Regions from separate parts of the Streptomyces sp. 840.1 genome, predicted to be linked through region 1. Evidence: riboswitches for the same ligand, from Rfam matches in the RefSeq annotation. Region 1 holds a riboswitch; the other holds the start of a gene.
The links. A riboswitch is a leader RNA that binds a small molecule or an ion and turns the genes downstream of it on or off. The one in region 1 is predicted to bind thiamine pyrophosphate.

Region 1 (7,039 bases):
GGATGCACACATGAACAGCGCTCCGCACCTGCTGACCGAGGACCGCCCCGAGTACGAGCGGATCCTCGACGACGCGCTGCGTCACGCCCATGAACGACCAGATCTGGCCGCAGTCGGCGAACGGCTCAACCCGGTTCAGCTGCGCACCATGGCGATGGCCGCCACCGCCCTGATCACCGCCACCGCGGCCACCGAGTACGAGCACTACGTGAAGGCCCGCGACGAACTGCGTACCGGTGCGGCCGCCTCCGACCAGGACTCGGCCACGGCCACGGGCGCCGACGATCCCAACGGGTCGGGGGCCGGCATAGGAGCCGTCGTCACAGTCCTCGCCCCGGTGCTGGCGGGCACGGCCGCGGTGATCTTCCTGCTGGTCGGCTACATCCTGAAGATGCTGAGCCCGCCGCCGTCCTTCGCGGGGACCATGGTCGGCGCCGGCTGGGTCTTCACGGCCCTCACCGCGGCCGCCATCCTGATCGCCGCCGTCGGCCTGCTCCTCACGGCCCTGCGCAACGGCTCCACGTCGCTGGCCGCCGACGACCCCGGCGAGGAACTGCCGGAGGACGTGGCGCGGGCCCGGGAGGCCTGGCGGCACGCGCTGCTGGAGCGGGGCATCCTGCCGTTCCTGCGGGACGCGCTGGCCGACCCGGGCGCCGCGCCCGCCGCCCGTACGCCCTATCCCTCGGCCAACCGCATCCCGAAGATCGGCTACAGCAGGCCGGACTTCTCCAGCCCGGACGACGGGCCGGCGGCCGCGCCCCGGCCGACCTTCACCAGTCCGGACTTCACCAGCCCCGACTTCGGCGGGCCGGAACACGAGATGGACTGACCGGTTCCGCGTCCGGGTTCCGGCCGGAGGCACGGTCAGGAGCTCTGCGGTTCGCCGTCACGGCCGGCACTCAGCCCCAGCAGCGCCTCACCGGTGGCATAGAGCTCGATCAGCAACGGCCGCAGCGTCCGTCCCCCGTCCGTCAGCGCGTAGCGGGTGCGCACCGGAAAGCCGCGCAGCCGCTCGGCCGACACCAGGCCGCCGTCCCGGAGCTCCCTCAGCCGCTGGCTCAGCACCTTCGCCGACAGCTGCGGCAGCCGTTCCCGCAGCTCCGTGAAGCCGAGCGGGCCGCCCATGAGTTCACGCAGGACGAGCGTCGTCCAGCGTCCGGAGACCGCTGCGAGCGCCACCTCGACGGGGCAGCCGGGATCGGGACGGCTGGTGCGGCCCCGCTCGGTCGGCGCCAGTTCGCGATCCGGCCCCGCGAGGGTTTCCGCTTGGTGACCCACGTCAACGGACTGTTGTCTGAAGGTATGACGCATTCCACCAGTGTGCAGCTCGCCACGGATGCCGCCGGGCATCCGCACGCCCTCGCGCGGGCGTTCAACACGTTCGACCCCGAGATCCTCGACCTCATGTACGAGCCCGGCTCGGTCTTCGTCCCGCGCCCCGGCGAACCGACGACGGGGTCGCAGCGGCTGCGCGCCAACGGCGAGTTCCTCGCGCTGCGGGTCCCGATCAGAGTGACGCCGCGCCGGACGTACCAGGCGGGCGACATCGCGCTCCTGATCGTGGACTGGCTCGTCGAGGGAGTCGCCGTCGACGGAAGCGACGTCCGTATCGCGGGCACGGCGACGGACATCGCTCGCCGCGGGGCGGACGGTTTCTGGCGATACGTCGTCGACAACCCGTTCGGCGTGGCTCCCCACCCGGGCTCCGGCGCCTGACGCACGCTCAACCGCAGCCGTGAGCATGCCCATCGCGCTGACCGACCGGTGGCGCGAACACGCCTGGCCACCGAGCCGCGCCCCCGACCGCCCCCCGGCTCCCGACCGGGCCGGACCCGGTCGGGAGCGCGGGACGCGCACCGTGGGCGTCAGTCCGCCAGCGGCAGGTACACCCGGTTCCCGCTCGCCGCGAACTCCTTGGACTTCTCCAGCATCCCCGCCTCGATCTCCTCGTCCGAGGCCGAGGCGACCAGGTCGGGAGCGAACTGCTCGGTGATGCTCCTGCTGATCTTCATGGAGCAGAACTTCGGACCGCACATCGAGCAGAAGTGCGCCGTCTTCGCCGGCTCGGCCGGCAGCGTCTCGTCATGGAACTCCCGTGCCGTGTCCGGATCGAGCGCCAGGTTGAACTGGTCCTCCCACCGGAACTCGAACCGGGCGTCCGACAGCGCGTCGTCCCACTCCTGCGCCCCCGGGTGCCCCTTGGCGAGGTCCGCCGCATGGGCCGCGATCCGGTAGGTGATCACACCGGTCTTCACGTCATCCCGGTTGGGCAGGCCGAGGTGCTCCTTGGGCGTGACGTAACAGAGCATCGCCGTCCCCCACCAGGCGATCATCGCGGCGCCGATGCCCGAGGTGATGTGGTCGTACGCCGGTGCGACATCGGTGGTCAGCGGGCCGAGCGTGTAGAACGGCGCCTCCTCGCAGATCTCCTGCTGAAGGTCGATGTTCTCCTTGATCTTGTGCATCGGGACGTGCCCGGGGCCCTCGATCATCGTCTGGACGCCGAGCCGCTTGGCGACCGTGTTCAGCTCGCCGAGCGTGCGCAGTTCGGCGAACTGCGCCTCGTCGTTGGCGTCCGCGATCGATCCGGGCCGCAGCCCGTCACCCAGCGAGTACGTCACGTCGTACGAGGCGAGGATCGTGCAGAGCTCCTCGAAGTGCTCGTACAGGAACGACTCCTTGTGGTGTGCGAGGCACCAGGCCGCCATGATCGAGCCGCCCCGGGAGACGATGCCGGTCTTGCGGCGGGCGGTCAGCGGCACGTACGGCAGGCGCACGCCGGCGTGGACCGTCATGTAGTCGACGCCCTGCTCGGCCTGCTCGATCACGGTGTCCTTGTAGATCTCCCAAGTCAGCTCCTCCGCCCTGCCGTCGACCTTCTCGAGGGCCTGGTAGAGGGGCACGGTGCCGATCGGCACGGGGGAGTTGCGAAGTACCCACTCACGGGTGGTGTGGATGTTGCGCCCGGTGGAAAGGTCCATGACCGTGTCGGCGCCCCACTTGGTCGCCCAGGTCATCTTGTCCACCTCCTCCTCGATGGAGGACGTCACCGCGGAGTTGCCGATGTTGGCGTTCACCTTCACCAGGAACCGCTTGCCGATGATCATCGGCTCGATCTCCGGGTGGTTGACGTTGGCCGGCAGCACGGCCCGGCCTGCGGCGATCTCCTCGCGCACCACCTCGGGCGCGACGTTCTCCCGGATCGCCACGTACTCCATCTCCGGGGTGATCTCGCCGCGTCGGGCGTACCCGAGCTGGGTCACCGGGTTCCCGTCCCGGCTGCGCCGCGGCTGGCGCGGGCGGCCGGGGAAGACCGCGTCCAGATTGCGCAGCCCGCCGCGCGGCGAGGTGTGCTTGATCCCGTCGTCCTCGGGACGGGCGGCGCGGCCCGCGTACTCCTCGGTGTCGCCGCGGGCGATGATCCAGTTCTCGCGCAACGGGGCGAGTCCGCGGCGGACATCGGTGTCGACACCAGGATCGGTGTACGGCCCCGACGTGTCGTAGAGCGTCACGTCCTTGCCGTTGCTGAGGTGCACCTGACGGACCGGCACCCGGAGGTCCGGGCGCGAGCCCTGGACGTACCCCTTGTGCCAGCCGATGGACTTCCCGGCCTCGTCGCTCTGATTGGAGGCAGGCATACGTGCGTCCGCTGTGGTCATGAGACCTACTCCCTACGCCGGCATTACCCGGTAACAGGTTCGGCGGTCGGCGCAGCTTGTCCCGTACGGACGTACGGAGATCAGCGCCCTCTCAGCCCGGTGCTCCGAGCTCCCGCGTGTGCAAAGGTGCCACCACGCTAACGCCCTCGCGGGTGTGCTGAACAGTGGGCCTCGCTCGTCTTGCGATGATCGGCCGGTGACGTCCCCCCATATCGTTCCCGAGCAGCCGTCCCATCAGCACGCCCACACGCACTCGCACGGACCCGCCGCTCCCGTGTCCAAGCACCTGCGCAAGGTGATCGCCGCCGTGCTGATCCCGTTCGCGGCCGCGGTCGCCGTCGGTCTCGTCGTGCTCTGGCCCGGTGGTGCGCCGGCGCACGAGCGCACCGGTGTCGGTTTCGACCGGCAGACCCAACAGGCCAAGGTGGTGAACATCGACAAGGTCGACTGCAAGGACGTGAACGCGGCCCAGCTGCCCGTCGACGGCGAGACACCGCCGGCCAAGGACCCGGCCACCGGCGGCGGGGCCGCGGACTGCGAGAAGGCCACGGTCGAGGTCACAAGCGGCGACGACAAGGGGCGCACCTTCATCGAGGTGATCCAGCCCGGCGCACCGCGACAGCTCCGCGAGGGGCAGGAAGTCGTCGTCGCGTACGCCCCCGACGCGCCCCACGACCTCCAGTACTCCGTGACGGACGTGAACCGGAAGTTCCCGATGGCGCTGCTGGCCGGGATCTTCGCAGTCGCGGTGGTCGTCGTGGGCAGACTGCGCGGGGTCATGGCGCTGGTGGCGCTCGCCCTGTCGTTCGGCGTGCTGACCCTGTTCATCCTTCCGGCCATTCTGCAGGGCTCGAATCCGCTGGTCGTGGCAGTGGTCGGGGCGAGCGCCATCATGCTGATCGCCCTCTACATCTGCCACGGGCTGACCGCCCGCACCTCCGTCGCGGTCGTCGGCACCCTGATCTCGCTGCTGCTGATCGGGCTGCTCGGCTCACTCTTCATCGGCTGGGCGAGCCTGAGCGGGAACACCGACGACAGCACGGGCCTCATCCACGGCCTGTATCCGCACATCGACATGAGCGGTCTGCTTCTGGCCGGCGTCATCATCGGTTCCCTCGGGGTGCTCGACGACGTGACGGTCACCCAGACCTCGGCTGTCTGGGAACTGCACCAGGCGGACCCGACCATGAGTGCGAAGCAGCTTTACCGGGCAGGTATCAGAATCGGAAGGGATCACATCGCCTCGGTGGTCAACACCCTGGTGCTCGCCTATGCGGGCGCCGCGCTTCCGCTGCTGCTGTTGTTCTCGATCGCCCAGAGCAGCGTGGGCACGGTGGCCAACAGCGAGCTGGTGGCGGAGGAGATCGTTCGGACACTGGTCGGCTCGATCGGGCTGGTCGCCTCGGTGCCGGTGACCACCGCGCTCGCGGCGCTGGTCGTCTCCGCAGACCGTACGGGGGTCGGCGCGGAAGCCGGAGCTTCGGCACCCGTACGGAGTGGCAGAGGACGCCGGCGACGGGCGAAGGCCTGAACAGGTGCACACGGAGAGTGATTCACCCGTTCGGCAGGTGTGGTGTTCGACCGGCACCCGGGGCCGGAAGGGCGGTTCCCCGTCAGCCGGCGTTCTGCTCCTCGGCCAGAATTCGCCCCAATGCCTCTTCCAGATTGCCCTCGAAGTCACCCAGCGTGCACTCCTGGCCGAGCGGGACGAGCTTGTCCGTCCGGTCGAGAAAGGCCACAAGAGGTGCTGTGCCCGCCCTGAAGAGGGCACGATCCGCCCCCACCTGGAGCCGGATGTGGACGTCGCACAGCCCTTCGGGCTCGGTCGGCCCGATGTGTACGTCGCCGTCGCCACTGGGGCTGTTCAGGCCATCGAGCAGCAGCTCACGGCCAAAAGCCCAGGTGACGGGGGCATCGCCGGGGAGATGGAAGGTCATCCGGATCGCGTACGGATCGCACACTTCGTACCGGAGCTCCACCGGGATACGGAATGAGAGCTCCTCGGAGACGAGGAAGCTCATCATGACCTCAGCTTGAACCGACTCGCGCATCGTTCAACCCCGCAGTAGATGAATCTGGCCAGGAATGATCCCCCATGGCCCTATTGACGCCATCGTGGTGCACGCGATAGCAGATCACAAGGAGTGATTTTTCAGATACTGATAGAGAACACGAACGAACGCAAGAGGCTGGCCACTTCGCCACGTAGTCGTTCGACTGCGGGGAGCAATCGTTCTTCCTGATCCAGGGGTACCGAAATGGCCATCGCCGCTGCCGTGAAGCCGGCCGCGATCGGGATGGCCGCGCAGACCGTCCCGAGGGCGTACTCCTGCCGCTCGATGACGGGTTCCATTCGCTCCAGCGACCGCAGCCGTTCAAGGAGCTCCGGACGGTCGCGTACGGAGTACCGGGTCAGCGGACGGACCGGATGGCGGTCGAGGTGGTCCTCGAGGGCCTTCTCGTCGAGCTGGCTCAGCAGACACTGGCCGATCGCGTGGGCGTGCCCGGTCTCCTGGAAGGCGGCCCATTCGTCCACCGCGGGCGCGGCCGGGGTGTCGGCGACCGCGAGGAGTTCGATCTCGCCGTCGCGGTAGACGGCGCAGTAGACCGGGGCGCCGACGATGTCCCGCCAGCGGCCCAGGGACTGGGCCATCCGGCTGCGCCGGTTCTGCAGAGCGCCGTCGCCCACCAGCCGCTCGGCGGCGGCACCGAAGAGGAAGACGCCGTTCTCACGGCGGAGATATCCCTCGTGGGTGAGGGTGCGAAGCAGGTGGTAGGCGGTGGGCAGTGGAAGCCCCGCCTCACGTGCGAGCTGTTTGGCCGGCGCCCCGTCGCGATGGGCGCCCACTGCCTCCAGCAGCCTCAGCGCCCGCTGCACCGATCCGATCAACGTCGGCACAGCGGTACTCGATGCCGTGGTCAACGGTCACCCCCAGGCATGGTGACGGGCGGTCAGCCCGCCTGTGGAGGCCGCCCCCACATGTCTGCCGCAGGTTCGGGTCCGGAGGCCGGATGCCCTGCCCACCACTGGTCAGGTGGTGACTGACGGTGCTCTCCCAGACGGCGGCAGCGGATTTCCACTGTATCGGCAGCGTCCGGAAGGGTTGCTGTTTCGTCCTCCGCTTCGCTCACCTGGGCTAACCGTGCTACCGGTGGTGCGGCCACCGGTCACCACCGGTCTCCTACCAGTCGCCGCGCGAGGAGGAGGACGACGACATGAACTTCCGCACGAGGAAGACGATCCCGCCGACCAGGACCACGACGATCAGGATCTTGAAGAGCAGCCAGACGACGAAGCCCACCACGCTGGCGATCAGACCACCGAACACGACGATCGCGATGACGGGCACCGCGATCCACTTCACCCACCAGGGCATTCC
Region 2 (7,039 bases), 2.1 Mb from region 1:
GGAGCACCCGGGCCTGAGAACCATGGGGGCCGGACCGGGGAGACCCGGTGGGTTCCCGGGGCCCGCGGTAGGGGCCCGAAGGATGGACAACGGCCTGCCGGTCGGACACCGTGCAGGTGAGGACGCGACGCAGGACCCGCCGGGCCCGAGCACGCCGGGCCCACTCAAGACACGCAGGAGCACGTGGTGATCGAAGAAACCCTCCTCGAGGCCGAGGAGAAGATGGAGAAGGCCGTCGTGGTCGCGAAAGAGGACTTCGCCGCGATCCGCACCGGCCGTGCGCACCCGGCGATGTTCAACAAGATCGTCGCCGACTACTACGGCGCGCTGACCCCGATCAACCAGCTGGCCTCGTTCTCGGTGCCCGAGCCCCGGATGGCCGTCGTGACGCCGTTCGACAAGACGGCGCTGCGCAACATCGAGCAGGCCATCCGCGACTCCGACCTCGGCGTCAACCCGAGCAACGACGGCAATATCATCCGGGTGAACTTCCCCGACCTCACCGAAGAGCGCCGTCGCGACTACATCAAGGTCGCGAAGACCAAGGCCGAGGACTCCAAGATCTCGATCCGCGCGGTCCGCCGCAAGGCCAAGGAGACCCTTGACAAGCTGGTCAAGGACAAGGAGTCCGGCGAGGACGAGGTACGCCGCGCCGAGAAGGAGCTCGACGACACCACCGCGAAGTACGTCGCGCAGGTGGACGAGCTGCTGAAGCACAAGGAAGCCGAGCTGCTCGAAGTCTGATGAACGACTCCTCCTGGGGCGTCCCGCAGGACGCCGGCCACGGGGCCGCTCCCGAGATGTGGGCCGCTCCGGCGGGTCCTGCATACGATGTGCATAACGCCCAGCAGACTCGGCCCATGCCCATCGTGCCGGACGTTCCCGACGCAGGTAGAGACGCTGAGAGCCGTGATGACCGGGACCAGGGGGCCGCACGCCTGAGCGGCGGCCCCCTGTTCCGCGACGAGAAGCCGCAGGAGCCCATGTCCACCGCGCCGCCGCCCCCGCAGAAGAAACGCGCGGGGCGTGATCTGGGAGCCGCCATAGGGGTCGGCGTGGGCCTCGGCGCCGTCGTCGTCGCCTCACTCTTCGTCGTCAAGGCCGTCTTCGTCGGGGTGATCGTGGTCGCCGTCGTCGTGGGCCTGTGGGAGCTCACCTCCCGTCTGCAGGAGCGCAAGGGGATCAAGGCTCCGCTCGTACCCCTCGCGGTCGGTGGCGCGGCGATGGTCGTGGCCGGTTACGCGCGAGGCGCCGAGGGCGCCTGGGCCGCCATGGCGCTGACCGCCCTCGCGGTGCTCGTCTGGCGGATGACCGAACCGCCGGAGGGCTACCTCAAGGACGTCACGGCCGGCGTCTTCGCCGCGTTCTACGTACCGTTCCTGGCCACCTTCGTCGCCATGCTCCTGACGGCGGACGACGGACCGATGCGGGTGCTGACCTTCCTGCTGCTGACCGTGGTCAGCGACACCGGCGCGTACGCCGTCGGCTGGCGGTTCGGCAAGCACAAGCTCGCCCCCCGGATCAGCCCCGGAAAGACCCGCGAGGGCCTCTTCGGTGCCGTGAGCTTCGCGATGGTGGCCGGCGCGCTGTGCATGCAGTTCCTGATCGACGACGGCTCCTGGTGGCAGGGCCTGCTGCTCGGCCTCGCGGTCGCCGCCAGCGCCACCCTGGGTGACCTCGGCGAGTCCATGATCAAGCGGGACCTCGGGATCAAGGACATGGGCACGCTGCTCCCCGGACACGGCGGAATCATGGACCGGCTGGACTCCCTGCTGCCGACCGCGCCGGTGGTCTGGCTGCTGATGGTGATCTTCGTCGGCTCCGGCTGAGCGGTCGTACGCGTCGCCACGGATGAGGGCCCACCGTCTCCGGACGGTGGGCCCTCACCCGTTTCCGGTGACGTCAGACACGGTCCCGCAGGGCCGAGCGCATGTGGTGAAGGAGCCCCATCGTCCGCTTGTGCATCCACAGGACCCCGCAACAGAACGCGATCACGCCCACGGCGAAGACCACGGGGAAGGCCAGTGAGCCGGTGGTGGCCCCGAGGACCAGCATGCCCACCGCGATCAGGCCCATCAGGCCCAGCCAGTAGGGCAGCCACCGGCTGCCCCGCTCCATCTTCCCGAGCTGGTCCTCGACCAGCCGCCCCATGAGCGCCCGCTCCTCCGGGTCCTCGGGCACCTCGCGGTGCCGGATCCTGCGGCTGAGGTCGTCGACCGTGCCGGGCCGCGCGCCGGTCGCCCGGCTGGTCCTGCGGCGCTGGTACGCCACGACCCCGATGATCACGGCGGTGTAGAGCAGGCTCTGGACCGCCCATAAGGCCGGATGATCGTCCCGGCGGAACACGGCTCCGAAGCCCAGTCCCAGCACGAAGAGCACCAGGGCCTGTGCGGGCAGGCTGTGACTGAACCAGCGCTTCACGGTGTGCACGACTGATACCTCCTGCGTGGTCGGCGGGCCGTCCCTCTTCCTCCGGATACCCCGTCCGGCCCCGCTCAGCGCTGCTCCGCCGGGCCCCGTCGGCGGGGGGCGGGGGCACCGCCGCGGGTCTGCGACACTGGAAGAACCATGCCTAAGCCCGGAGAACTCACTTTCGTCGCGCCCCGCGGAGCCAAGAAGCCGCCGCGGCACCTCGCTGACCTCACGCCCGCCGAGCGCAAGGAAGCCGTCGCCGCGACCGGCGAGAAGCCCTTCCGCGCCCAGCAGCTCTCGCAGCACTACTTCGCGCGGTACGCGCACGACCCGTCGGAGTGGACCAACATCCCGGCCGGGTCGCGGGACAAGCTCGCGGAGGCGCTGTTCCCCGAGCTGATGTCCGTGGTCCGCCACATCAGCTGCGACGACGACACCACCCGCAAGACGCTGTGGAAGCTGCACGACGGGACGCTCGTCGAGTCCGTCCTGATGCGCTACCCCGAGCGCGTCACGATGTGCATCTCCTCGCAGGCCGGCTGCGGGATGAACTGCCCGTTCTGCGCCACCGGACAGGCCGGTCTCGACCGCAACCTCTCCACCGCGGAGATCGTCCACCAGATCGTGGACGGCATGCGGGCGCTGCGCGACGGCGAGGTCCCCGGGGGTCCGGCGCGGCTCTCCAACATCGTCTTCATGGGCATGGGCGAGCCGCTCGCCAACTACAACCGGGTGGTCGGCTCCATCCGCCGGCTGACCGACCCCGAGCCCGACGGGCTGGGGCTGTCGCAGCGCGGGATCACCGTCTCGACCGTCGGCCTGGTGCCGGCGATGCTGCGCTTCGCGGACGAGGGCTTCAAGTGCCGTCTCGCCGTCTCGCTGCACGCCCCGGACGACGAGCTGCGCGACACCCTCGTCCCCGTGAACACCCGGTGGAAGGTGCGCGAGGTGCTGGACGCGGCCTGGGAGTACGCGGAGAAGTCCGGTCGCCGCATCTCCATCGAGTACGCGCTGATCCGTGACATCAACGACCAGGCCTGGCGCGGTGACCGGCTCGGCCGGCTCCTCAAGGGCAAGCGGGTCCACGTCAACCTGATCCCGCTGAACCCGACGCCGGGCTCGAAGTGGACCGCCTCGCGGCCCGAGGACGAGAAGGCGTTCGTCGAGGCCATCGCCGCCCACGGGGTGCCGGTGACCGTGCGGGACACCCGCGGCCAGGAGATCGACGGAGCCTGCGGGCAGCTCGCGGCGTCCGAGCGCTGAGGCCGGAACCAGCCGTGTAGCCTGGGCGTGAATTCAACTTCATATTCCGACAGGGGAGCGCCACAGCGCTGAGAGTGCGGCACCGAGGACAGGTTGGCCGCAGACCCTCTGAACCTCGCCCGGGTCATTCCGGGTAGGAAGTTCGGACCTTACTCAAGCTGTTGCGCCCTGCCCGCTTCCGGTTCTCCGCCGGCGCGGGCAGGGCCGCGTCTCTTCCTGGTCACCCCCAGGAGGAATCACATGAGCACCACCAAGAAGCTCGCGGTGACCGCCGTCGCCGCGGCGATCGGCGCGACCGCGCTCGCCGGCTGCGGGAGCTCCGACGACTCGGGGTCCGGTTCCGGCGGCACCAAGGGCTCCGGCTCCAAGACCGTCACGCTCGTCAGCCACGACTCCTTCAACGCGTCCAAGGGCGTGCTGAAGGAGTTCACCCGGGAGACCGGCTACACGGTCAAGGTGCTGAAGAGCGGTGACGCCGGCGCCGCCCTCAACCAGGAGATCCTGACCAAGGGCTCACCGCGCGGCGACGTGTTCTTCGGCGTCGACAACACCCTGCTGTCCCGCGCACTCGACAACGGCCTCTTCACGCCGTACGCCGCCAAGGGCCTCGGCCAGGTCGCGTCCGACGTCCAGCTGGACGCCGCGAAGCACCGGGTCACCCCGGTCGACACCGGCGACATCTGCGTCAACTACGACAAGAAGTACTTCGCGGACAAGAAGCTCGCACCGCCGAAGTCCTTCGACGACCTGGCGAAGCCCGCGTACAAGAACCTCCTCGTCACCGAGAACGCCGCGACCTCGTCGCCCGGCCTCGGCTTCCTCCTCGGCAGCATCGCCACCTACGGCCAGGACGGCTACCAGGACTACTGGAAGAAGCTGAAGGACAACGGCGTCAAGGTCGTCGACGGCTGGGAGCAGGCGTACAACGAGGCGTTCTCCGGCTCGGCCGGCGGCAAGAAGGCCAAGGCCGACCGGCCGCTCGTCGTCAGCTACGCCTCCAGCCCGCCCGTCGAGGTGCTGTACGCGGACCCGCAGCCCAAGACCGCCCCGACCGGGGTCGCCACCGCGACGTGCTTCCGGCAGATCGAGTTCGCCGGTCTGCTCGACGGCGCGAAGAACGAGGCGGGCGGCAAGGCCCTGCTGGACTTCCTGATCAGCAAGAAGTTCCAGGAGGACATGCCGCTCAACATGTTCGTCAGCCCGGTCACCAAGGGCGCGAAGGTGCCGGAACTCTTCACCAGGTTCGGGACCACCGCGGACAAGCCGGCGACCGTCGCCCCCGACACGATCGCCAAGAACCGTGAGCAGTGGGTCCAGTCATGGTCCTCGCTCGTAGTGAAGTAGCGAAGCCTCCCGTACGCGGACCGGGCGCGCGCGGGAAGGCCGCGCGCACCCGGTCGCGGCGCGGGAGCGCGGTGCGGCTCGGTCTGATGGCCGTGCCCGTCGCCTTCTTCGCGGTGTTCTTCGCCTACCCCGTCGTCGCGATCGTGGGACGCGGGCTCAAGGACGGCGGCGTCTGGCAGTTCGGCCGGATCGGCGAGGTGCTGAGCCGGCCGGACATCCGCGAGGTCCTCTGGTTCACGCTCTGGCAGGCGCTCGCCTCGACCGCGCTGACCCTGCTGATCGCCCTGCCGGGCGCCTACGTGTTCGCCCGGTTCGACTTCCCGGGCAAGCAGTTGCTGCGCGCGGTCGTCACGGTGCCGTTCGTGCTGCCGACCGTCGTCGTGGGCACCGCGTTCCTGGCGTTGCTGGGGCGCGGGGGTTTCCTCGACGACCTGTGGGGCGTCCGGCTCGACACCACGGTGTGGGCGATCCTGCTGGCCCATGTCTTCTTCAACTACGCGGTCGTCGTGCGCACCGTCGGCGGGCTGTGGTCGCAGCTGGACCCCCGGCAGGAGGAGGCGGCGCGGGTCCTGGGCGCCGGACGGTTCGCCGCCTGGCGGCGGGTGACGCTTCCGGCGCTCGCTCCCGCCGTGGCCGCGGCCGCGCTGATGGTCTTCCTCTTCACCTTCACCTCCTTCGGCGTCGTCCAGATCCTCGGCGGCCCCGGATTCTCCACGCTGGAGGTGGAGATCTACCGCCAGACCGCGCAGTTGCTCGCCCTGCCCACGGCAGCGGTGCTCACGCTCGTGCAGTTCGCCGCAGTCGGCGCGATCCTCGCCGTGCACGCCTGGACCGTACGGCGCAGGGAGACCGCGCTGAAGCTCGTCGACCCGGCGCAGACCGCCCGCCGACCGCGCGGCGCGGGCCAATGGGCGCTGCTCACAGGCGTTCTGCTGACCGTGCTGGTGCTGATCCTGCTGCCGCTCGCCATCCTGGTGGAGCGCTCGCTCGACCTGCCCGGCGGTCACGGCCTCGGCTACTACCGGGCGCTGGGCTCGGCGGCGGCGAACAGCGGTACGTTCCTGGTCGCGCCCATCGAGGCGATCTGGAACTCGCTGCGGTACGCCCTGGTCGCGACCGCCATCGCGCTGGTCGTCGGGGGCCTGGCCGCGGCGGCGCTGACCAGGCGGGCCGGGCGGCTGGTCAGGGGTTTCGACGCGCTCCTGATGCTCCCGCTCGGGGTCTCCGCCGTCACCGTCGGCTTCGGCTTCTTGATCACCCTGGACAAGCCGCCGCTGGACCTGCGGACCTCCTGGATCCTGGTGCCGCTCGCCCAGGCGCTGGTCGGGGTGCCGTTCGTCGTACGGACCATGCTGCCGGTCCTGCGCGCGGTGGACGGGCGGCTGCGCGAGGCGGCCGCGGTGCTCGGCGCCTCACCGCTGCGGGCCTGGCGCGAGGTGGACCTGCCGCTGGTGCGCCGGGCGCTGCTGGTGGCGGCGGGCTTCGCGTTCGCCGTGTCGCTGGGGGAGTTCGGCGCCACGGTGTTCATCGCGCGGCCCGACAACCCGACGCTGCCGGTGGCCGTGGCCCGGCTGCTGGGGCGCTCCGGGGATCTCAACTACGGCCAGGCGATGGCCCTCAGCACCATTCTGATGCTCGTGTGCGCGGTGTCCCTGCTGCTGCTCGAACGCATCCGCACCGACCGATCCGGCGAGTTCTAAGGATGCCGACACGATGCTGACACTCGAATCGGCCACGGTGCGCTTCGGCGACCGGGCGGTGCTGGACGCGGTCGACCTGGAGGTCGCCGACCACGAGATCGTCTGTGTGCTGGGCCCGAGCGGCAGCGGGAAGTCGACGCTGCTGCGGGTGGTGGCCGGTCTCCAGCAGCCGGACGGCGGGCGGGTACTGCTCGACGGGGCGGACCAGGCCGGGGTACCGGTGCACCGGCGCGGGCTCGGCCTGATGTTCCAGGACCACCAGCTGTTCCCGCACCGGGACGTCGGCGCCAACGTCGCCTTCGGGCTGCGGATGCGCGGCG

Region 2: linked by a shared signal. The riboswitch ahead of EDD93_RS00395 (thiamine ABC transporter substrate binding subunit) and the one ahead of thiC (phosphomethylpyrimidine synthase ThiC) in region 1 are both predicted to bind thiamine pyrophosphate.

The regions. Positions count from the first base shown of each region.
Region 1 covers NZ_RJUU01000001.1:2,204,359-2,211,397, forward strand. The annotation lists gene EDD93_RS10070 (hypothetical protein) at 11-829, shown strand; gene EDD93_RS10075 (helix-turn-helix domain-containing protein) at 865-1,278, opposite strand; gene EDD93_RS10080 (DUF4440 domain-containing protein) at 1,303-1,716, shown strand; gene thiC (phosphomethylpyrimidine synthase ThiC) at 1,866-3,659, opposite strand; TPP riboswitch at 3,652-3,785, opposite strand; gene EDD93_RS10090 (YibE/F family protein) at 3,856-5,190, shown strand; gene EDD93_RS10095 (SsgA family sporulation/cell division regulator) at 5,273-5,710, opposite strand; gene EDD93_RS10100 (helix-turn-helix domain-containing protein) at 5,812-6,582, opposite strand; gene EDD93_RS10105 (DUF5326 family protein) at 6,842-7,039, opposite strand, start outside.
Region 2 covers NZ_RJUU01000001.1:97,494-104,532, reverse strand. The annotation lists gene pyrH (UMP kinase) at 1-17, shown strand, start outside; gene frr (ribosome recycling factor) at 187-744, shown strand; gene EDD93_RS00410 (phosphatidate cytidylyltransferase) at 744-1,829, shown strand; gene EDD93_RS00405 (hypothetical protein) at 1,903-2,430, opposite strand; gene rlmN (23S rRNA (adenine(2503)-C(2))-methyltransferase RlmN) at 2,569-3,675, shown strand; TPP riboswitch at 3,717-3,833, shown strand; gene EDD93_RS00395 (thiamine ABC transporter substrate binding subunit) at 3,916-5,019, shown strand; gene EDD93_RS00390 (iron ABC transporter permease) at 5,106-6,719, shown strand; gene EDD93_RS00385 (ABC transporter ATP-binding protein) at 6,733-7,039, shown strand, end outside.